DNA from 4 places in the uncultured Devosia sp. genome. Region 1 is predicted to be linked to each of the others. Evidence: predicted binding sites of a transcription regulator. Region 1 holds the regulator's gene; each other region holds the start of a gene.
The links. The regulator LexA, encoded in region 1, represses DNA repair genes until DNA is damaged. The targets are predictions, from matches to a motif close to TGTTCNNNNTGTGTTCNG.

Region 1 (5,426 bases):
TCGGAGCGGCGCCGACATTGCCGCATCCATCATCGACAGCGGCAAGGCGCGGCAGACGCTGGCGCGGCTGGTCGCGGTGTCCAACGGGCAAAGCCATGACTGATATTCTCAAGCAGATCGAAGCCTATAAACGCGAGGAAATCGCCGCGGCCAAAGCGATGCGGCCCTGGGCGGAAGTGGTGGCTGAAGCCCATGACCAGCCGGCGCCGCGCGGGTTCTTGCGGGCGATCAAGGCCAAGCGGGCGGCAGGGCAATACGCGCTGATCGCCGAGGTCAAGAAGGCCAGCCCCTCCAAGGGGCTGATCCGCGCGGATTTCAATCCGGCCGAGATTGCGCGGGCCTATGAAACCGGCGGCGCCGCGTGCCTGTCGGTCCTGACGGACCGGCCGTCGTTCCAGGGATCGCCCAGCTATCTGATCGAAGCGCGCGCGGCGACGCAACTGCCGGTCTTGCGCAAGGACTTCCTGTTCGAAACCTACCAGGTTGCCGAAGCGCGGGCCTGGGGCGCCGACTGCATCCTGATCATCCTGGCTGCCGTGGGCGACGACGTTGCCCGCTACCTGCTCGATGCGGCCGAGGAATGGCACATGGACGCGTTGGTGGAAGTGCATGACCAGCTCGAGCTGGACCGGGCGCTGGCGCTCGACGCGGCGTTCATCGGCATCAACAATCGCAATCTGCGCACCTTCGAGACCAGGCTGGAGACGTCCATCGATCTTGCCAGCGGCGTTCCGGCCGGCACGGAGCTGGTCAGCGAAAGCGGCATCATGACCCATGAGCATGTGCGCCGGCTGGACCAGACAGCGGGCATCGGCACCTTTCTCGTCGGAGAAAGCCTGATGCGGCAGGACGACGTTGTCGCCGCCACACGGGCCTTGCTGATGGGCCTGCAGGGCGTGCACTGATGGCGGCAAGCGGGCTGACCCATCTCAACGCCAGGGGCGAGGCTCACATCGTTGACATTGCCGACAAGCCGGTGACCCGGCGGCGGGCGGTGGCGCAGGCGCGGATCACCGCCCAGGCGGACACCGTCATCGCCATCATGGGTGGCGCGCTCAAAAAGGGCGATGCGCTGGCGATCGCCCGGATCGCCGGCATCATGGCGGCCAAAAAGACCGCCGAACTGATCCCGCTCTGCCATGCGATTGCCTTGACCAGGGTCGAGGTCGATATCGTGGCCGAAACCGCAACGACGATCGTTGTCCGGGCGAGCGCGGAAACGCTGGCGCAAACCGGCGTGGAAATGGAAGCGCTGATTGCCGCGTCCACCGCAGCGCTGACGCTGTACGACATGGCCAAGGCAATCGATCGGGCCATGACCATCACAGATCTCTGCGTACTGGAAAAATCGGGCGGCAAGTCCGGCGATTTCGTGCGTGCACCATGAGCCTGTTGCCGGTCGAGCATGCGATCACCAAGATTTTGCAGCGCGTGCCACCGATGCAGACCGAGCGCGTCGCCCTGCCCCAGGCAGCCGGCCGCGTTCTGGCCGAAGCGATGGTGGCCAGCCATGACCAGCCGCCGTTCAACGCCAGCGCGATGGACGGTTACGCTGTGCGGGCGCGGGACGCGGCGCCGGGCGCCAGCCTGCGCATAATCGGCATGTCGCAGGCCGGGGCGGGTTTTGCCGGGGTGATGGGCGCTGGGGAATGCGTGCGCATCTTTACCGGCGCGCCGGTTCCCCAGGGGGCGGATGCGGTGATCATGCAGGAACTGGCGAGCGTCAACGGGCAGCATGTCCGGTTTGCCGAACAGCCGCAGCCGGGACGCAGCATAAGGCCAATGGGCAGTGATTTTGCCGTTGGGCAGACGCTGGTTGAGCCCGGCACGCGGCTCAATGGCCTGCACCTGGCGGTGGCGGCGGCGGCAAACGTGCCGACGCTTATGGTGGGCCGACAGCCGGTCATTGCGCTCTTGGCGACCGGGGACGAACTCGTGCCGCCGGGCAGCAGGCTTGGCGCGGACCAGATCGTGGCGTCCAACAGCTATGGGCTTGGGCCCCTGCTCGCGCCTTATGGCAGGATCGTCGATCATGGGATTGCCGGGGACGATCGCGCCGGGCTGACGGCGCGGCTGCGCGACATGTTCGCGGATGAACCCGATATCGTGGTCACGACCGGGGGAGCCAGCGTCGGGGATCATGATATCGTCCAGGACGTGCTGGTGGCGCTCGGCGTGACGCTGGATTTCTGGCGCATCAATATGCGGCCGGGCAAGCCGCTGATGTTCGGCACGCGCGGCAAGACGCTGGTGTTCGGCTTGCCGGGCAATCCGGTTTCGGCGCTAGTGACCGCAGTGGTGTTCATCAAGCCGGCATTGCGGCTGTGGCTGGGCGCAGGCGCGGCGCCGGGGCGGTATTGGCGCCTGCCGCTGGCGGCGCCTACGCCGCCGAACAGCGTCCGGCGCCATTTCATGCGCGCCCAACTGGTGCACGAGGAGACCGGGACGGCCCTGCGGCCCATAGCGGAAGTGGATAGCGGGCATACATCGTCGCTGGCGCAGGCCGACATGCTGATCGTGCAGCCCGAGCACGACCCCGGCCAAGCGACGGGGACGATGGTGGACGCAATCAGTATCGGGCAGTTCTAGGCAAGTCCGGCAAGGACACAGGCAGTCGATTTGCTTGCCCGACTAAATTTAACTGGTCGCGCCTGTGGGATATTGCAGAACATAACTGGAACACGTATGCTCGTTCAGTCTTTGTTCCGATTCCCGACCGAGGGGCCCAATGCTCACGCGCAAACAACACGAACTGCTGATGTTCATTCATGAACGGATGAAGGAAAGCGGTATCCCGCCCTCGTTCGACGAAATGAAAGACGCGCTTGACCTGGCGTCCAAGTCGGGCATCCACCGGCTAATCACGGCGCTGGAGGAGCGCGGCTTCATCCGGCGCTTGCCCAATCGAGCCCGGGCGCTGGAAGTGGTCAAGCTGCCCGACTCGATGAACCCGTCGCTGGGTGGGCGCAAGTCGCGGTTCGAGCCAAGCGTGATCGAGGGCAACCTGGGACGCGTGGCGGCACCGCCGATGCGCGGCACGGTGGAGGATTATGCCCGGCCGGTGTCGATTCCGGTAATGGGGCGGATTGCGGCCGGCACGCCGATCGAGGCCATCCAGAGCCATTCGCACACCATCTCGGTGCCGCCCGAAATGCTGGGCGCGGGCGAGCATTTCGCGCTGGAGGTGCGCGGCGACTCGATGATCGAGGCGGGAATTTTCGATGGAGACACCGTGCTGATCCGCAAGCAGGATTCGGCAGGGACCGGCGAGATCATCGTGGCGCTGGTCGATGATGAGGAGGCGACGCTGAAGCGCCTGCGCCGCAAGGGCAATACCATTGCGCTCGAGGCGGCCAATCCGGCTTACGAGACGCGAATTTTCGGGCCCGATAGGGTCAAGGTGCAGGGACGGCTTGTCGGGCTGCTGAGGAAATATTGATGCGTTTTGCCCTGATTCTGGTTGGACTTCTTATGCTGCCACAGGCGCCGGCATTTGCCCAGGAAGCAAGCGCCAGTGAGACACGATGCTGGGTGGGAAACATCACGTTTTCGGCAGGCATGGCGATCAGCGCCGGTGACGGGACCGCGGTATGCAAAGCCGGAAGCGGATGGACGAAGGCCGAGGCCGCGACGCCCGTGGCCGGGTGCCTGCTCGAGGGTAAGTTGTCCTCGGCGGGCGCTATCGTGGGTATTCGCAACAATGACAGCTTGCTGCTGCAATGCGATGCCGGCGGGCGCTGGGTGACGATCGATACTGCCGCGCAGAGCTAGCGGTGCGGCGGAGGCATCCAAATGGCCGATAGTGCCGAAGAGGTCATGGCGCTCTATCGCGCGCGTATTAACGGCCATGACTTCGACCGGCTGGCAGCCCTGATCGCCGACAATGCGGTGTTCTGGTTTGGCGATGGCTCGCATGTTGGGTTGGCCTCGATCCGGGCGGCGTTCGAAGCGACGTGGAAACGGTTCGAGAACGAAACCTACTGGCTGGAAGATCTACAATGGCTGGCCGTTGGTAGCGCGGCCGCCTCATGTATCTATGGGTATTGCTGGCGAGCCACGATCGGCGGGGTGGAGCGATCGGGCCAGGGCCGAGGGACCTCGGTGGTTCGCGACGGCAGGACCGGCTGGCAGATCGTGCATGAGCATTTGAGCGCTTTGCCTTGATCGCGTTGGCAGATGCAATCGCAGCCTTTGAGGTATCGAGCGTCGGTGTTGATCGGGCTTTTGAACCGAGGTGGGGGTCGTCTGCGTTCACCGAAATACGCCACTGCCACCTAGGCGAAAAAAGGCCCGCCAATTTGGCGGGCCCGTTGTTTTTCGGTTGGCGTTCTGACTAGTGATTGTCGCGCGGGATGCCGTTGGTCTGGGCGATGCGCTGGTATTTTTCGGCGGGCTTGAGGATGGCGCCGTCGCCGAGCTGGCCGACGATGCCGCGCTGGATTTCCTGCCAGGGGGTCTGGTGCTTGGGGAATTTATAGCCGCCCATGGATTCCAGATCGGCGCGGCGCTTCGCGATTTCGGCGTCGGAAATCAGGATATTGGCCTGACCCACATTGAGATCGATGCGGACGCGATCGCCGGTGCGCAGGATTGCGAGGTTACCGCCTGCTGCTGCCTCGGGGGAAGCATTGAGGATGGAAGGCGAGCCGGACGTACCCGACTGGCGGCCATCGCCGATGCAGGCGAGAGCGGTGATGCCCTGCTTGATGAGGTATGCGGGCGGGCGCATGTTGACGACTTCGGCCGCACCCGGATAGCCGATCGGGCCGGCGCCACGCATGAACAGTAAGGTGTGCTCGTCGATTTCGAGAGCCGGATCATCGATGCGGTGGTGGTAGTCCTCGGGACCGTCAAACACCACGGCCTTGCCCTCGAAGGCACCGGGGCTGGCCGGATTGGCGAGATAGCGATCACGGAATTCGGTCGAGATCACGCTGGTCTTCATGATGGCGTTGTCGAACAAATTGCCGCGCAGGACCAGGAAACCGGCTTCGGTCTTGAGCGGGTTGTCGAAGCGGCGGATGACCTTTTCGTCCTGGATCGGGGTGTTGCGGCAATTTTCGCCGATGGTCTTGCCATTGGCTGTGGGCGCGTTCTCGCGGATGAGGCCCTGGCTCATCAATTCGTTGACGACGGCCGGAACGCCGCCGGCGTGGTAGTAATCCTCGCCCAGATATTCGCCGGCGGGCTGCAGATTGACCAGCAGCGGCACCTTGTGGCCATAGGTCTGGAAATCCTGTAGTTCGAGTTCGACGCCGATATGCTTGGCAATGGCCTGGATGTGGATGGGCGCGTTGGTCGAGCCGCCGATGGCGGAGTTGACCACGATGGTGTTGATGAAATTGTCCTTGGTCAGGATGTCGGAGGGCTTGAGGTCCTCGTGCACCATGTCGACGATGCGCTTGCCGGTGCGATAAGCCATTTCC
Region 2 (5,426 bases), on a different contig from region 1:
TTAATGTAACGGGTTAGCAAGGCGTTAAAGGTGGGGTGAGTGGCGCGTAACCGCGCTAGGCCGAGGCACTGGCCAAGCGCCAGTTCGCCACTGGCGCGAACTCCGCCCGATGGTGCCGGCACGGACCGTGATCGGTCAGCGCCCGCAAATGCTGGGGCGTGCCATAGCCCTTGTGGGCGGAAAAGCCGAAATGGGGCGCGTCGCAGTCCATGATCGCGCACATTCTATCGCGCGTCACCTTGGCGACGATTGAGGCCGCGGCGACCGAAACGCTTCGCCCATCCCCGCCGATCAATGCAATGCCGTCGCAGGGCAGGGCCGGCGGAACATCGCGGCCGTCGATCAAAGCCCAATCGATGGCAACCGATAATCCGCATACCGCCTGGGCCATCGCCCATAGCGTCGCGCCGCGAATATTCCGGCTGAGGATGATGGACGGCGGCGCTACGACCACCGAAACGATGGCGCTGACCACGATCTGTTCGAACAGCGTCTCGCGTTGGGCTTCGCTGAGTTTCTTGGAATCATTGAGGCCGTCGGGAATATAGTTGGGGTCGAGCACCACCGCCGAGACCACCACCGGCCCGGCAAGCGGCCCGCGCCCGGCCTCGTCCACCCCGGCCACCAAACGTGCGCCACGCGCCTGCGCCGCCAACTCATGGCTGTAGTCCGGCGCTGCCTGCGGTATTGATTCGATAACCATGGCCGCAGCATCCGCGCTTGCGCCGCCGTGTCAACGCCAAGTGTGAACCGCACCGCATAAACGCCTGTGTTCAAGGCCTGTATTCGGCTCTCCAGCCTGCTATGATCGTGGCATGCCGGTGGGTAATCAGAGATCGATGATGCTTGCAAAACCGGTACCATGGCCAGCCCTGCCCGCAGGGTGGCGCAGTACTAGACCGGCTGCCGGTCTGCCCAATGGCGGTAAAAGCCCAGCAAGGTCGCCAGCATGTCAGGATTCTCGAGCGCCCAGGCGATCTCGACCAGATGCAGCACCCCGGTCAAAAGGTTGATCCGCTCGCGGTTCAGCGCTTTACCGGTCATTGCCTCGTATTCGCCAATGATCCTGGCCGTCAAGTCATGAGACACCAGGCTTGGATAGACAAATTCCTGCTGCAGCGGACCAAAGCCGGAATCGGCGAAATCGTAAATGCCGTTGAGCCGCCTGCGCTGGTGATCAAACGCCATGTTCCAGCCATGACCATCGAAAAATCCGTAGACCTCGCCAAGCGGGTCCGGTGGTAGCTCTTGCCAGGCGACCAGCGTGCGCTCGGCCAGGGCGCGATCCACGCCACTCAGTTGAGGCAGGGCGCGTTCGGCGACATAGTCCGGGTGGGGCCAGCCTTCGAGCGCCTTGGCGCCCGCGTCCGCCATCACCTGGCGCTCGAGCCTATGCAGTTGGGCAAAAAACTGTGCCATCGCCCGCGCCAGGTGTTGCCGGTCATCATCTGGCAGGCGCTCATAGTCGGCAGTCAGCAGATGCTCGCCCTTGAGCTTGCAATGTCGAGAGAACCGGCGCGGGGTCTCGAACACTTCCAGATCGGGCACCGGCGTGGCGATGACAGGGCGGATCGCGGCCAGCAGTCGCGCCTCCATAGCCAGCGCCCGCTCGGCGTCCGCGTTGCGCGGAAACTTGAAGATCAGCCTGTCATCGACATCGACCGCGACACTATCCCAGCCTTCCGACAACAGGCTGAAGCTGGAGCCGGCCAACTCGGGAAAGGTTGCAACAATGATCGGCGCAAGCTGGTCGAGCGACATGTCCGGGTCAACCATTGGCATTATACTCACTCCGTCAGGCAGTTGACTTTCCTCGCGGCGACGCTCAACTCATCACCGTTCATCAAGGTGGCAATCTCGTGCATCCAAGATCCGGCGCAGCCCTGCTTTTTGATATCGATGGTACGTTGGCCGATACCGATCCGCTACACCTCGAAGCGTTCAATCGCACTTTCGAGCCCTATGGCCATCATTTCGACAAGGCCCGCTTCGCGCTCGAACTGCAGGGCAAGGCCAATGAAGCCATCGCCCGCCGCTTCGTACCGGACCTGTCGCCAGAGCAGCAAATGGCGGTCATGGCGGGTAAGGAGCAATTGTTCCGCGACCTGGCCGGAACCGAAATCCATGCCGTGCCCGGCCTGTTCGAACTGCTCGATCTCGCTGATGCCAGCGGCCTGCCCATGGCGGCCGTCACCAACGCGCCACGGGCCAATGCCAGCCTGATCCTTGATGGCCTGTGCATCCGAGATCGCTTTCGCGCCTTGGTGATTGGTGACGAACTCGCCCATGGCAAGCCGCACCCATTGCCCTATCTGGAGGGCCTGCGCCTGCTCGGGGCTGACGCCGGTCTATCCGTAGCCTTTGAAGACTCCCGAACCGGCATTGCCTCGGCAACGGGGGCCGGCCTCAGGACCATCGGCATCAGGACCAGCCTGGCGCATCCCGACATGATCGCCGCCGGCGCCTCCATGTCCGCCGATCGCTATGATGACGAGGCCTTGTTGCGCTTCATCGCCGCTATCGTCGAACGCCTCGAGGTCGTGGCCAGTAGCTGATTGTGCCCTAGAACAGGCTCATCTGCCGGTCCTCTCCCTTGGGTGGCTCGAACAGATCGGTGCGGATCGCCGGCAGCTTTTCGTCCAGCCCATAGCGCTTGCGCGCTTTTTCGAAACGCTGCTGCAGCAGCGCCGCATAAGGACCTTCCCCGGTCATGCGGCTGCCAAAGCGCGGATCGTTGTCATGGCCGCCGCGCGTGTCGCGCACCAGCGACAGGACGTGGCGCACCCGGTCCGGAAAATGGCGCAGCAGCCATTCGCGGAAAATATCGCGCACTTCCCCGGGCAGGCGCAGCAGCACCATGCCGGCGCCCTTGGCGCCCTGCGCTGCCGCCGCGTCCAGGATGCGCTCGAGTTCCATGTCGTTGATCGCCGGGATCATCGGCGCCGCCAGCACCGATACCGGCACGCCCGCTTCGCTTAGCAGCCGGATCGCTTCCAGCCGCCGCGCCGGCGAGGACGCGCGCGGCTCCATCTTGCGGCTCAGCTTGTGATCCATCGAGGTCATCGAAATACCCACCTTGACCAGCCGCAACTTGGCCATTTCGGTCAGCAAGTCGAGATCGCGCACGATCAGCGCCGACTTGGTGACGATGCTGACCGGGTGCCTGGTTTCCAGCATGACTTCGAGAATGCCGCGTGTCAGCTTGTGCTTACGCTCGGCCAACTGGTAGGGGTCGGTATTGGTGCCCATGGCAATGCGCTTGACCTTGTAGCTTTTGGCTCCAAGTTCCGCCCGCAGCGTTTCCACCGCATTGGTCTTGACATAAATATCGCGCTCGAACTCGATCCCCGCCGAATGGCCCAGATAGGCGTGCGTCGGCCGCGCAAAGCAGTACGAACACCCATGCTCGCAGCCACGATAGGCATTGATCGAGCGATCAAAACCCAGATCGGGGCTATCATTGGAGGTGATGATGGTCTTGGCCCGCTCCATATGTTCGACGGTTTCGAAAACGGGCAACGGCTCGACACTGCTCCAGCCATCGTCGAACCCTTCGCGGACCTGCTTTTCGAAACGCCCGCTGCGATTGGACTGCGCGCCCCGTCCGCGATTGCGGCTCGGATCGACCAGTTCCCGCCGTGCCAGATCAGCGTCGCGGCTGCGGCTGAGCTTTTCCAACGCTTCGAAAGAGGGCGCCTGGTAAAGGGCCATGCTCATCTCCTACAGGGCGCCCGGCAGTCGAATCATGGCTGCCGGCCCGGGCTGACAGATAGCAGCGTCATAGGAACATAACAAGAACATACCGTATGTCGCGCGCGTTAGGCGGCATGAGGATGGCTCTCGTGCATCCTCGTGGATGGACACGGAAACGCTCTTGGACTAGACATGCTGCCCCGTCCAGGCGGCTCGCCGGGCACCTTAAATTCGAGCGTTCGCCTTTGTCGGACTTTGCGCCCCCGCTGAATATGTCGTCTGGTCGTCTTGTGCCGCCATGCTGACATTGGTTGTCGTATAATTATTGCAAGGTGTTGTCGAAGCCTGCCGGGGTCGCTCGTCGCTGCGGCAGTACAGATTGGATCGAAGGAAAATCCCATGGCCACCGATAGTATTGCCGATTTCGACGCCGCACGCTCGCCAACAGAGGGCCTCGAAGACCATAGCGCCCGCAACCGCCTGGTGATCGGCCTGCTGCTGGTGTCGGCCTTCGTCGTCATCCTCAACGAGACCATCATGGGCGTGGCCTTGCCCCATTTGATGACGGATCTGGAGATCACCGCCAGCGCTGCGCAGTGGCTGACCACGGCGTTCATGCTCACCATGGCCGTGGTGATCCCGATCACCGGCTTCCTCCTGCAGCGTCTCAATACACGGCCGGTTTTCATTCTGGCCATGTCGCTGTTTTCCGCCGGCACCTTGATTTCGGCCCTGGCGCCGGGCTTTGCCGTGCTGGTCATCGGCCGCATCGTTCAGGCTTCGGGCACCGCCATCATGATGCCGCTGCTGATGACCACGGTGATGAACCTGGTGCCGCCTGAGTCGCGCGGCAAGACCATGGGCAATATCTCGATCGTCATCTCGGTGGCGCCCGCCATTGGACCGACCATTTCCGGGCTGATCCTGTCGGTGCTCGACTGGCGCTGGATGTTCATCCTGGTGCTGCCGATCGCCCTGGCTGCGCTGGCTCTTGGCGCCTCGCGGATCAAGAATGTCACCACGCCCACCAATGCGCCGATCGATCTGGTATCGATCCCGCTGTCGGCTATCGGCTTTGGCGGGTTCGTCTATGGCCTGAGCGGGCTGGGCGAAGCGGCGCTGCATCCGCCCGTCGTCTCGCCCTGGATTCCCCTGCTGGTCGGGGCTGCGGTCATCGCCCTGTTCGTGTTGCGCCAGGTGCAGTTGCAAAAGCAGGACCGCGCTTTGCTCGATCTGCGCACCTTGACCAACAAAACCTTCACCATCGCCACCGCCATGATGGCCATCTTGATGATGTCGATGTTCGGCGCCTTTATCCTTTTGCCGATCTATCTGCAAAACGTTCTGGGCCTGACCACCTTGCAAACCGGCTTGCTTCTGCTGCCTGGCGGCCTGATCATGGGGCTTTGCGCACCCAAGGTGGGCAGCCTGTTCGATAAGATCGGGCCGGCGCCCCTCGTCATTCCAGGCGCGCTTCTGCTGAGCGTGGCACTATGGGGCCTGACGCTTGTGCAGCAGGATACCTCGTTCTGGGCTGTGCTCGGCGCCCATCTGGTGCTCAGCGTCGGCCTGGCGCTGATGTTCACGCCACTCTTTACGGTCAGCCTTGGCGCGCTGCCGCCCAATCTTTATTCGCACGGCAGCGCCATGATCGGCACGACCCAGCAGGTTGCCGGTGCAGCGGGCACGGCCCTGTTCGTCGCCATCATGACCTTGCAAGCGGCAGGATTGGC
Region 3 (5,426 bases), on a different contig from region 1:
AGCCCCGCCTCGACGCTGGATGCCAACGCCCCCACCGTACATCCCGCCATTCTCGCGGCCGGCGTGCCGATCCTGGGCATCTGCTATGGTCAGCAGGCCCTCTGCATTGCGCTAGGGGGCAAAGTCGAGGCCGGTCACCACCGCGAATTCGGCCGCGCCGAGGTCAAGGTGCAAAAACTCTCCGCCCTTTATGACGGCGTCTGGGAGCTCGGCTCGGAACACCAGGTCTGGATGAGCCATGGCGACCGCGTCGTCGCTCTGCCCGAGGGCTTCGAGGTCGTCGGCACCTCCGCCAACGCCCCCTTCGCCATGATCGCCAACGAGACACGCCGCATCTGGGCCGTCCAGTTCCACCCCGAAGTGGTGCACACCCCCGATGGCGCCCGGCTTTACGCCAATTTCGTGCACCACATCTGCGGCATCGAGGCGTCCTGGACCATGGCCGCCTACCGCCACAAGATGGTCGAGAAAATCCGCGCCCAGGTGGGGTCCGAAAAGGTCATCTGCGGCCTCTCCGGCGGCGTCGACTCATCCGTCGCCGCCGTGCTGATTCACGAGGCCATCGGCGACCAGCTTACCTGCATCTATGTCGATCATGGTCTGATGCGTCTCAACGAGAGCGAACAGGTCGTCACCATGTTCCGCGACCAGTACAACATCCCCCTGGTCCACGTGGATGCATCCAACGTCTTCCTGCGCGAGCTCGACGGCCAGTCCGATCCCGAAACCAAACGCAAGATCATCGGGCGCCTGTTCATCGAAACCTTCGAGGCCGAAGCCCAAAAGCTGGGCGGCGCCAGGTTCCTCGCCCAGGGCACGCTCTATCCCGACGTGATCGAAAGCGTCTCCTTCACTGGCGGACCGTCGGTCACCATCAAGAGCCACCACAATGTCGGCGGCCTGCCCGAGCGCATGAACATGGCGCTGGTCGAGCCGCTGCGCGAACTGTTCAAGGACGAAGTGCGCGCCCTCGGTCGCGAACTCGGCCTGCCTGAAAGCTTCATCGGTCGCCATCCCTTCCCGGGACCAGGCCTCGCCATCCGCTGCCCCGGCGGCATCACCCCCCAAAAGCTCGACATCCTGCGCCGCGCCGACGCCATCTATCTCGATGAAATCCGCAAGTCCGGGCAATACGACCAGATCTGGCAGGCCTTCGCCGTGCTTCTCCCCGTCCAGACCGTCGGCGTCATGGGCGATGGCCGCACCTACGAATTCGTCTGTGCCCTGCGCGCCGTCACCTCCGTCGATGGCATGACCGCCGATTTCTACCAGTTCGACATGAGCTTCCTCGGCCGCACCGCCACCCGCATCATCAACGAAGTCCGCGGCATCAACCGCGTCGTTTACGACATCACCAGCAAACCCCCCGGCACCATCGAGTGGGAATAAGACGGCAAGAGCCGGCGCAAGACCGGCGCTGCTGCTGCAAACAACTTTAAGGAACGAACTCGTCCGGCAATGGTGGTTCAAACAGGCGCGTCCATTCCTTGAGCTTGATCTCGGGAATATGAAAAGTGCCCGGCGGAAGCTGCGCATTCCTGGCCTTGATGCGCTCCAGCAACACCTCTTCGGAGGCGTCGGCAAAATGGATTGCAAAGCCCGCACCCAGCTTGCGCGCTTTTGCCCGAAGCGCGTCGCGCTCGCTTCTGGTCCAGAAACCAAAATCCAGGATCACATCCAATCCCAGGACCAAAGCTCTCGCGGCCGTCTCCCACAGCAGCGCCTCGATCGCCGCGTGCCGCGCGTTATGTCTTGAGAAGTCGGCCTCATCGCTATGGTCGTGAACGTCGTTGCCGAACAGACTGACGTGCCACTCATCGACGGTAAGCCGGAGAGCGGAATACTTGACCTCGAGCTGGCGCGCCAAGGTCGTCTTGCCGCTCCCTGGAAGTCCCACCATCGCGTGAAGGATTGCCATTGAAAGCCCGCCGAAACCGCTTGATACCAAGGGCACCTCTAGCCGCATTGGCGTCGGACAGCAACCGGTCCAGCCCGATCTGCACCTGACGAGCCGCACTAGATTTCGTGGCCAGCACCACTCTGGATTCCGTGACCATCGCACCGCGCAAATCGGGAATAGACCGCGCGGCCTGGCCGCATATTGACATCTTCAGATCGACAATTGACCGATCTCGGCCATTGTCCTAGTCTAGAACAAATAGGGAACATAGGGCCATGACATGGATGGACAGCTCGATTTCTTTAGCGGTGGCGGATCGGATCGCAGGTTGAGGGCACCGGACGCGCCGCGCGACGCCAACACATTCCGCTATTACTTCTCCATCCTGCCGCCGCCGGCACTGGCCCAGGATATCGAGCGCGGGGCCGCGCTGTTGGCCCGCCGCCACGGCGCGCGCAATCTCATCCGCGCCGACCGGCTGCACGTGTCCCTCAACGGCGTGTGGCGCAGCACGGACGAGATCGAGTCCGTCCTGCTGGACGACGCGTTGGAGGTCGGGAACGCGGTCCGTCGTCCCGGTTTCGATATCGCCTTTGACACGCTGCTGACCTTTGCCGGCCAAAGCCGCTCCCAGACGGGCGGTCGCAGCATCGTCCCCACGGTGCTCACTTGCTCCAATGGCGCCCGCGAGGTTGTGGCGCTCTATGCCGATATTCGCCGCGAGATGCAGCGGCTGGGCATGCCGGTCGGCGCGAAGTCCACCGTGCCTCATCTCACCATCTGGTATGGGCCGCAGCGCGTGCCCGAACGGCTGCTGAAGCGGCCGTTTCGCTGGCCCGTGCGCAAGTTCTGGCTGGTCCGCACCGCAGCCGGCCAGAAGCGCCCCGATACTATGGGCGAATGGTCCTTGGGCTGAGCGGCGCGGCGTGTCCTGGCGCATTTGCATTCCCTCCCCAGCATGCTAAACGTGCGCCCCATTCACGTTTCGACCTTTAGGCAGGCCATGTCCCAGGACAATATCTTTCGCGAAGTCGACGAGGAACTGCGCTCCGATCGGATGCGCTCGTTCTGGCGCCGTTTCGCGCCCTATATTATCGGCGCTGCCGGTCTGGTTGTGGTCGGCGTTGCCGTCAACGAAGGCTGGAGCTGGTACCATGCCAACAATGCCGCCAACTCCTCCGACGAACTCTATGCTGCCTTCGATCTGGCCAATGGCGGCGATATTGCCGCGGCGCAGGCCCAGCTCGATACGCTGATCGCCGACGGTTCGGGCAGCTATCCCATGCTGGCCCAGTTCAAGCAGGCCGGCCTGCTCGGCAAGGACGGCAAGACCGCTGAAGCTGTTGCCGCCTATGATGCCCTGGCGATCGATAATTCCAATCAGCGCCTGCGCGAACTGGCTTTGGTGCTCGCCGGCACGCTTCTGGTCGATACCGGCACCCTGGCCGATGTGCAGCAGCGCGTCGAAACCATTGCCGCCGAGGGCAATCCGCTGCGCAACGCGGCGCGCGAGGCGCTTGGCCTCGCCCAGTACAAGGCTGGCGACTTCCCCGCCGCGCAGGCGAGCTTTGAGGCCGTGGTCAACGACCCGCAAAGCCAGAGCACCGTCCGCAACCGCATGGGCTATTACCTGGCCCAATTGCTGTCCGAGGGTGCCATTGCGCCGGCTCCGACCGATAAGGCCGCCGAAGACGCTGCCGCGGCGGTTCAGGATATCATCGGCGACGACGCGCCGGCCACCACGCCAGCGCCAGCTCCGGCTGCCACGCCCGCGCCCCAGGCGGCCACCCCCGCAACGCCCCCGCCGGTCGAGCCGTCCCTGGAATAGGCCGGCCGCCGTCTGCATGATCGGATAATTTGCCCCAATGACCGTCACCGTTGCCATTGTCGGTCGTCCCAATGTCGGCAAATCCACGCTCTTCAACCGTCTCGTCGGCCGCAAGATCGCGCTGGTCGACGACACGCCGGGCGTGACCCGCGATCGCCGCGAGGCCGAGGGCCGCATTGCCGACCTGACCTTTCGCGTGCTCGACACCGCTGGCTACGAGGATGTCACCGATGGCAGTCTCGAGGACCGCATGCGCCAGCAAACCGAATTGGCGATCCGGGAAGCCGACGTTATACTCTTCATGATCGATGCCCGCGCCGGCGTCGTCCCGCTCGACCAGCGCTTTGCCCAGGTGCTGCGCAAGGCCGGCAAGGATGTCCACCTGGTTGGCAACAAGGCCGAATCCAGCGCTGCCGAAGCCGGTCTCGTTGAAGGTTTCAAGCTCGGTTTCGGCGAACCCATCGCGCTTTCGGCCGAACATGGCCTGGGCTTGTCCGAGCTGTACTCCATTGTCTCGCAGGCCATCGATGCAGCCGCCATCGCGCAGCAGGCAGACGAAATCGGCGACCTCGAGGCCATGCCCGACGTCGACGTCGATATCACCCAGGATATGCTCGAAGGCGAGGGCGACGAAGCCACGCTGCGTTGGAACCCCAGGCGTTATCTCAACGTCGCCATCGTCGGCCGCCCCAACGCCGGCAAGTCCACCCTGATCAACCGCATGGTGGGCGAGGACCGCGTGCTGGTCGGCCCCGAGGCCGGCATTACCCGCGACAGCATTCTCGTGCCCTGGGAGTGGGAAGGCCGGGTGATCAACCTGGTCGATACCGCCGGCATCCGCCGCCGCTCGCGCGTCCAGGAAAAACTCGAAAAGCTGGCCGTGGGCGATTCGCTGCGCTCTATCCAGTATGCCGAAGTCGTCGTGCTGATGCTCGATGCGACCATTCCGTTTGAAAAGCAGGATCTGGCGCTGGCCGATCTGGTCGAACGCGAGGGCAGGGCGCTCGTCATCGCCATTAACAAATGGGACCTGATCGAGGACAAGAACGCGGCCCTGGCCGAGTTGAAGGAAGCCTGTACCCGGCTGTTGCCGCAACTGCGCGGGGTGCCCCTCGTCACCCTGTCGGGCCTCACCGGCCGCAACATCGACAAGCTGATGGACGCCATCTTCAAGATCGAGCGCTCATGGAATTCCCACGTGTCCACCGCTCGGCTCAATCGTTGGCTCGCCAGCATGGTCGAGGGGCATCCGCCCCCGGCCGTGTCCGGCCGGCGCCTCAAGATCCGCTATATGACCCAGGCCAAGACCCGGCCACCCAGTTTCATCCTCTTTGCCTCGCGACCCGACGCATTGCCCACGGCCTACTTGCGCTATCTGACCAATGGCCTGCGCGAAGCCTTCGACATCCAGGGCGCCCCCATCCGCCTCTGGGTCCGCGCCGGCAGCAAGAACCCCTATGACGACGTCTCCAAGCGCAAGCTGGGCTGATCCCAACATTTCAAGATCCACCAACTCCATCACCCACCGCCCGCCCACGGCGTCATGCCCGCGAAAGCGGGAACCCATTCGTACTCTACTCCGCAACCGAAAAGATGAACGCCGCGCAGGAACACCGTTGAGGGCGGGGTCCAGCGACCATTAGGCGCTGTTCATCCTTAAAATGGTCCAATTCAAACATTCTGATATTTTTAACCCAT
Region 4 (5,426 bases), on a different contig from region 1:
TGCCCAGGCCCCCGGGGGCACCGGTGCGCTCTGGGTGCTGATGCAATTGGTCAACCGCGCCCGCCCCGGAGCCACCATCCACCTGTCGGACCCGACCTGGCCCAATCACAACCCCATCGCCGAAAATGCGGGCCTCGAGGTCGCGACCTATCCCTATTTCGACACCGAAACCCGCGGCGTCCGGTTTGCCGACATGCTGGCCGCGCTCGACCGTCTCGGGCCCGATGATGTCGTGCTGCTCCATGGTTGCTGCCACAATCCCACCGGCGCCAATCTTTCCGATGCGCAGTGGGACCAGATCGCCTTAAGCCTTGCCCGCACCGGCGCGCTGCCTTTGATCGATCTGGCCTATCTCGGCTTCGGCGACGGCCTCCTCCAGGACTCCTACGGCACCCGCAAGGTTATCGCTGCCGTCCCCGAAGCGCTGATCGCGTTTTCCGGCTCCAAGAATTTCGGCCTGTATCGCGAACGCATCGGCGCCGCCATCGTGGTTGCGCGTGATGCCGCGCAGGCCGATATCATCAATTCCCAACTACTCAACATCATTCGCTCCAGCTACTCCCAGCCGCCCGATCATGGCGCTGAAATCATCCGCGTCATTCTCGAGGATGCCGAACTGCGCGCCGAATGGGAAACCGAGCTCGATGCCATGCGCAACCGCATGATCGGTCTCCGCGCCAAGCTTGGCGATGCCATCCGCCAACGCTCCAATGCCACCGATTTCGACTTCATCGCCGCCCATCGCGGCATGTTCTCGCTGCTGGGACTGCCAAATGCCGTCGTCGAGCATTTAAAAGCCACCAACGGTGTCTATATGATCGGTGACAGTCGCATCAATGTCGCCGGCATCCCCGAAGATCGGGTCGGCGATCTGGCGGACGCCATACTGGCAGCCATCAAATAACGCGGTTCGGACAGCTTGCAGCCCATAAAGCGCGTGCTACATCTTTGGTCCAGCGCGCATGACACAGCCATTTAGGAGGGAATAATGAAGTTCTTTGTCGATACTGCGGAAATCAAGGACATCAGGGAGCTTCACGAGGCCGGTCTGGTGGATGGCGTCACCACCAATCCCTCGCTCATTGCCAAGTCCGGCCGCGATTTCAAGGAAGTCGTCCGCGAAATCTGCGCCGTCACGCCCGGCCCGGTCTCTGCCGAAGTCGCTTCGCTCGAATATGACGGCATGATCGCCGAAGGCGAAGTCCTCGCCGCCTTGGCCGAAAACGTCGTCGTCAAGCTCCCGCTGACCCTGGCCGGCCTCAAGGCCACCAAGACCTTCATGGAACGCGGCATCAAGACCAATGTCACGCTCTGCTTTTCGGCCAATCAGGCCTTGCTCGCCGCCAAGGCCGGCGCCACCTATGTCTCGCCTTTCCTCGGCCGCCTCGACGATATCAATCTCGATGGCGTCGAGCTGATCGAAAATATCCGCCAGATCTACGACAACTACAATTTCGAGACGCAAATCCTGTCCGCCTCGATCCGCACCCCCAATCACGTGACCCAGGTCGCCCTGGCCGGCTCCGACGTCGCCACCATGCCCCCAGCCGTCATCCGCAAACTGGCCGAGCACCCCCTGACCAATGCCGGCATCGAAGGCTTCCTCAAGGACTGGAAAGCCACGGGTCAGTCGATCCTCTAGGCCTCCGCAGCCTTAACAAACTCGGTGTCACCCCGGCGCAGGCCGGGGCCCATCCTGAGATTTCAAGATGGATCCCGGCCTTCGCCCGAGATGACACCGTGAACGCGGCAACGCCCGATCCAGACAGGGGCAAACCATGGCCGACCCCAACCTCGCCGCCGCCATCAAAGCCGCTCTTGCCAGCGTCGACATCCCCGGCGGCGGCGCCCTGTCCGGCTATGCCGGCCTGTCCGAAATCATCGTCACCACCAGCGCCGTCGCTTTCGCCATCGCCGTGGCCCCCGGCATGGAAGCCGCCTTCGGCCCAGCCCGCGAAGCCGCCCAGGCCGCTGCAGCCACTGTCGCTCCCGGCCGCAAGATCATGGTCTCGCTGACCTCCGACAAAGCCCCACCCGCCACTGGCCAGGCAGCCGCCCAGGGCCGCTCCGGTCCCGCTCCCAAATCGCCCGTTTCCGGCGTCAAGCACATCGTCGCCGTCGGCTCCGGCAAGGGCGGCGTCGGCAAATCCACCGTCGCCGTCAATCTCGCTTTGGCCCTGCAAGCCGAAGGCCTGCGCGTCGGCATGCTCGATGCCGATCTTTACGGACCGTCCATTCCCAAATTGCTCGGTCTTGAAGGCAAGCCCGCCGTGCGCGCCGATGGCATCTTCATCCCCCATGACGCCTTTGGCATCAAAGCCATGTCGATCGGCTCCATGCTCAATCCGGACCAGGCCGTCGTCTGGCGCGGCCCGATGGCGACCTCGGCGCTGCGTCAACTGCTGCGCGAAACCGATTGGGGCGATCTCGACATTCTGGTTATCGACCTGCCCCCCGGCACCGGCGACATTCATATCTCGCTGTTCCAGCAGGCCGAGGTGACGGGTGTCGTCATCGTCTCCACCCCCCAGGAACTCGCACTGATCGATGCCAAAAAAGCCATCGACATGCTGCGCCGCCTCAACGTGCCTCTGCTTGGCCTCGTCGAAAACATGAGCTATTTCATCGCTCCCGACACCGGCAGGCGCTACGACATCTTCGGCACCGGCGGTGCCGAAACGGCAGCCAGCAGCCTCGATATGCCCTTCCTCGGCGCCATTCCCCTGGTCATGACGATCCGCGAAACCTCCGACGGCGGCCAACCCGTCGTCGTCTCCGATTTCGCCGGCCCCGAAGCCCAGGCCTTCACCACCATCGCCCGCCGCATTCTGGCGGGCACGCCGGCCCTGCGAACGTGACCTTGGCAAAGGCAAGGCATTCCTTAAACTCGTTCGATCACCAAGGTGCCGAGCAAGATCGCGACCATAGAGCGCGATGATGCCGAATGGCTTGGACAAATTTCGTCCGCGCAGTTGCACCAGGTCACCCTGGTCCTGTGGCGCCAACTCGCATCACCGTAAAAATTAATCCCCCGGAACCAGCACTGTGCTAGAACATTAACAGAACAGTTCTTGTGAGGTTCTCTATGTCCACCACGCCAAATCCCAAGCTTGCCGACCAGCCCAATTCCAATCTCGAAAAGGATCCCGACGATTGGACCACCGGTGACGAACCGATGACCGGCGCGCAGACGTCCTATCTCAAGACCTTGAGCGAGGAGGCCCACCAGCCCGACCAGTTCGCCGACGATCTGAGCAAGGCCGAAGCCTCCAAGCGCATCGACGCGCTGCGTCAGGCAATGGGTCGCTGATTTTGTCTGCAATGGGCTTTGGCGCCGTTCCTGCTGGTGCTATTGACGCACGAGCAACCACCGGAGCGCGCTGATGTCGATGACCATGATGACCGAGCCCAGGCACGAACCTGAGCTCGAAACCGATGCCGATTGGTGGCGCGGCGCGGTGATCTACCAGATCTATCCGCGCTCCTTCCAGGATCAGAACGGCGATGGCGTCGGCGATCTGGTCGGGGTCACCAGCCGGCTCGATTACGTCAAGGATCTGGGGGTCGATGCCATCTGGCTGTCGCCGGTCTTCACCTCCCCGATGAAGGATTTTGGCTACGACGTCTCCAACTACCGCGACATCGATCCCAGCTTCGGCACGCTAGAGGATTTCGATCATCTGGTGCAAAAGGCCCATTCGCTGGGCCTTAAGGTGATCATTGATCAGGTGATCTCCCACTCTTCGGACCGGCACGCCTGGTTTTCCGAAAGCCGCTCCTCGCGCACCAATGCCCGCGCCGATTGGTATGTCTGGGCCGATGCCAAGCTCGATGGCACCCCACCCAACAACTGGCTCTCCATCTTCGGCGGCTCCGCCTGGGCCTGGGACAGCCGGCGCATGCAATATTACCAGCACAATTTCCTGGTCTCGCAGCCCGATCTCAACTTTCACAACGCCGACGTGCAGGATGCCTTGCTGGGCGAAATGCGTTTCTGGCTCGAGCGCGGCGTCGATGGCTTTCGCCTCGATACCGTCAATTTCTACTTCTGTTCGCTTGGGCTCGAAAACAATCCTGTCGTCCGCGCCGAGGACTTCAACGCCTCCACCGCACCCGCCGTCAATCCTTACAATTTTCAGGAACACATCTACGACAAGTCCCGCCCGGAAAATCTGGGCTTCCTCAAGCGCCTGCGTTCTCTGATGAACGAATATCCCGGCAAGACCACCGTCGGGGAAATCGGCGACAGCCAGCACCAGCTTGAGATCATGGCCCAATACACCTCGGGCGACGATCATCTGCACATGGCCTATACGTTCGACTATCTTGGCGGCGAGTTCTCCGCCGAGCATTTCAAGACCTCGATCGCCGCGACCGAAGCCAAGGCGCCCGATGGCTGGATTTGCCTGGCCTTCTCCAACCACGACGTCGTGCGCCATGTCAGTCGCTGGGCCGTCCACGGCCAGGAAGCCGCCTTCACCCGCCTCGCCGTTACTTTGATCCTGGCCATGCGCGGCTCGGTCTGCCTGTACCAGGGCGAAGAGCTTGGCCTCAAGGAAGCCGAATTGTCCTTTGCCGATCTGGTCGATCCTTACGGCATCGAGTTCTGGCCCGAGTTCAAGGGCCGCGACGGTTGCCGCACGCCCATGGTCTGGCAAACCCATGTCCGCAACGGCGCCTTCTCCACGGCCGAGCGCACCTGGCTGCCCGTTCCTGCCGAACACCTGACCCATGCCGTCGATACCCAGGACAAGCTCGAAGGCTCCGTGCTCGAGTTCTACCGCGCCATGCTCACCTTCCGTAAGCTCAACCCGGCCCTGGCCAAGGGCGAGATTACCCTGCTGGACTCGACCGGCGATATCCTCGCCTTCACCCGCAACCATGGCAACGAGCGCGTGCTCTGCGTTTTCAACATGGGCGCTGAATCGGAGGAATTCGTCATCCCCCCGGGCCTTACCCCCCACGGCCTCGACTGCCCCGGTGTCACCGCCGCCCCCATGGACGGCGGCATCGACCTGGAGCCCTTCGGCAGCTACATCGGCCGGCTGGAATAGTGCCACGCCCTCGTGGTTCGAGGCTCGTGAAGAACTCGCGCCTCACCATGAGGGCTACTTTGGAATCGCGCTACCAGTAGCCCTCACCGCGGGGCTACCAGTAGCCCTCATGGTGAGGTGGGAGCGCAGCGACCCTCGAACCACGAGGGCGTGGCCCGCTTACCCCACCTCCGGCAACCGCGCCGCGACCAAATCCCGCGTCAATTGGTGTTGCGGCCGGCTGAATATCTCACTGGGCTTGCCTTCCTCCACGATCCGCCCCGCCTCCATCACCAGCACCCGGTCGGCCATGGCGCGCACCATCTCCAAATCGTGGCTGATCACCAGGTAGGTCAGCCCGAATTGCGCCCGCAGCCGCGCCAACAGCGCCAG

Region 2: ACFE8X_RS01880 (PA0069 family radical SAM protein) is a predicted target of LexA. The motif match lies at 3,783-3,800, and genes of this name have one in related genera.
Region 3: ACFE8X_RS11560 (2'-5' RNA ligase family protein) is a predicted target of LexA. The motif match lies at 2,151-2,168, and genes of this name have one in related genera.
Region 4: ACFE8X_RS02435 (DUF3072 domain-containing protein) is a predicted target of LexA. The motif match lies at 3,050-3,067, and genes of this name have one in related genera.

What each region holds. Positions count from the first base shown of each region.
Region 1 covers NZ_CAXTKA010000005.1:99,016-104,441, forward strand. Annotated here, with positions in the region: gene trpD (anthranilate phosphoribosyltransferase) at 1-103, shown strand, start outside; gene trpC (indole-3-glycerol phosphate synthase TrpC) at 96-905, shown strand; gene moaC (cyclic pyranopterin monophosphate synthase MoaC) at 905-1,387, shown strand; gene glp (gephyrin-like molybdotransferase Glp) at 1,384-2,589, shown strand; gene lexA (transcriptional repressor LexA) at 2,729-3,439, shown strand; gene ACFE8X_RS08075 (hypothetical protein) at 3,439-3,771, shown strand; gene ACFE8X_RS08080 (YybH family protein) at 3,793-4,164, shown strand; gene ACFE8X_RS08085 (IlvD/Edd family dehydratase) at 4,334-5,426, opposite strand, start outside.
Region 2 covers NZ_CAXTKA010000001.1:391,152-396,577, reverse strand. Annotated here, with positions in the region: gene ACFE8X_RS01895 (ribonuclease HII) at 56-703, opposite strand; gene ACFE8X_RS01890 (phosphotransferase family protein) at 895-1,782, opposite strand; gene ACFE8X_RS01885 (HAD family hydrolase) at 1,860-2,555, shown strand; gene ACFE8X_RS01880 (PA0069 family radical SAM protein) at 2,563-3,711, opposite strand; gene ACFE8X_RS01875 (DHA2 family efflux MFS transporter permease subunit) at 4,093-5,426, shown strand, end outside.
Region 3 covers NZ_CAXTKA010000009.1:3,984-9,409, forward strand. Annotated here, with positions in the region: gene guaA (glutamine-hydrolyzing GMP synthase) at 1-1,389, shown strand, start outside; gene ACFE8X_RS11555 (AAA family ATPase) at 1,436-1,918, opposite strand; gene ACFE8X_RS11560 (2'-5' RNA ligase family protein) at 2,181-2,816, shown strand; gene ACFE8X_RS11565 (tetratricopeptide repeat protein) at 2,904-3,728, shown strand; gene der (ribosome biogenesis GTPase Der) at 3,766-5,217, shown strand.
Region 4 covers NZ_CAXTKA010000001.1:509,207-514,632, reverse strand. Annotated here, with positions in the region: gene ACFE8X_RS02450 (aromatic amino acid transaminase) at 1-904, shown strand, start outside; gene fsa (fructose-6-phosphate aldolase) at 989-1,642, shown strand; gene ACFE8X_RS02440 (Mrp/NBP35 family ATP-binding protein) at 1,779-2,858, shown strand; gene ACFE8X_RS02435 (DUF3072 domain-containing protein) at 3,086-3,310, shown strand; gene ACFE8X_RS02430 (alpha-glucosidase) at 3,390-5,054, shown strand; gene ACFE8X_RS02425 (dipeptide ABC transporter ATP-binding protein) at 5,214-5,426, opposite strand, start outside.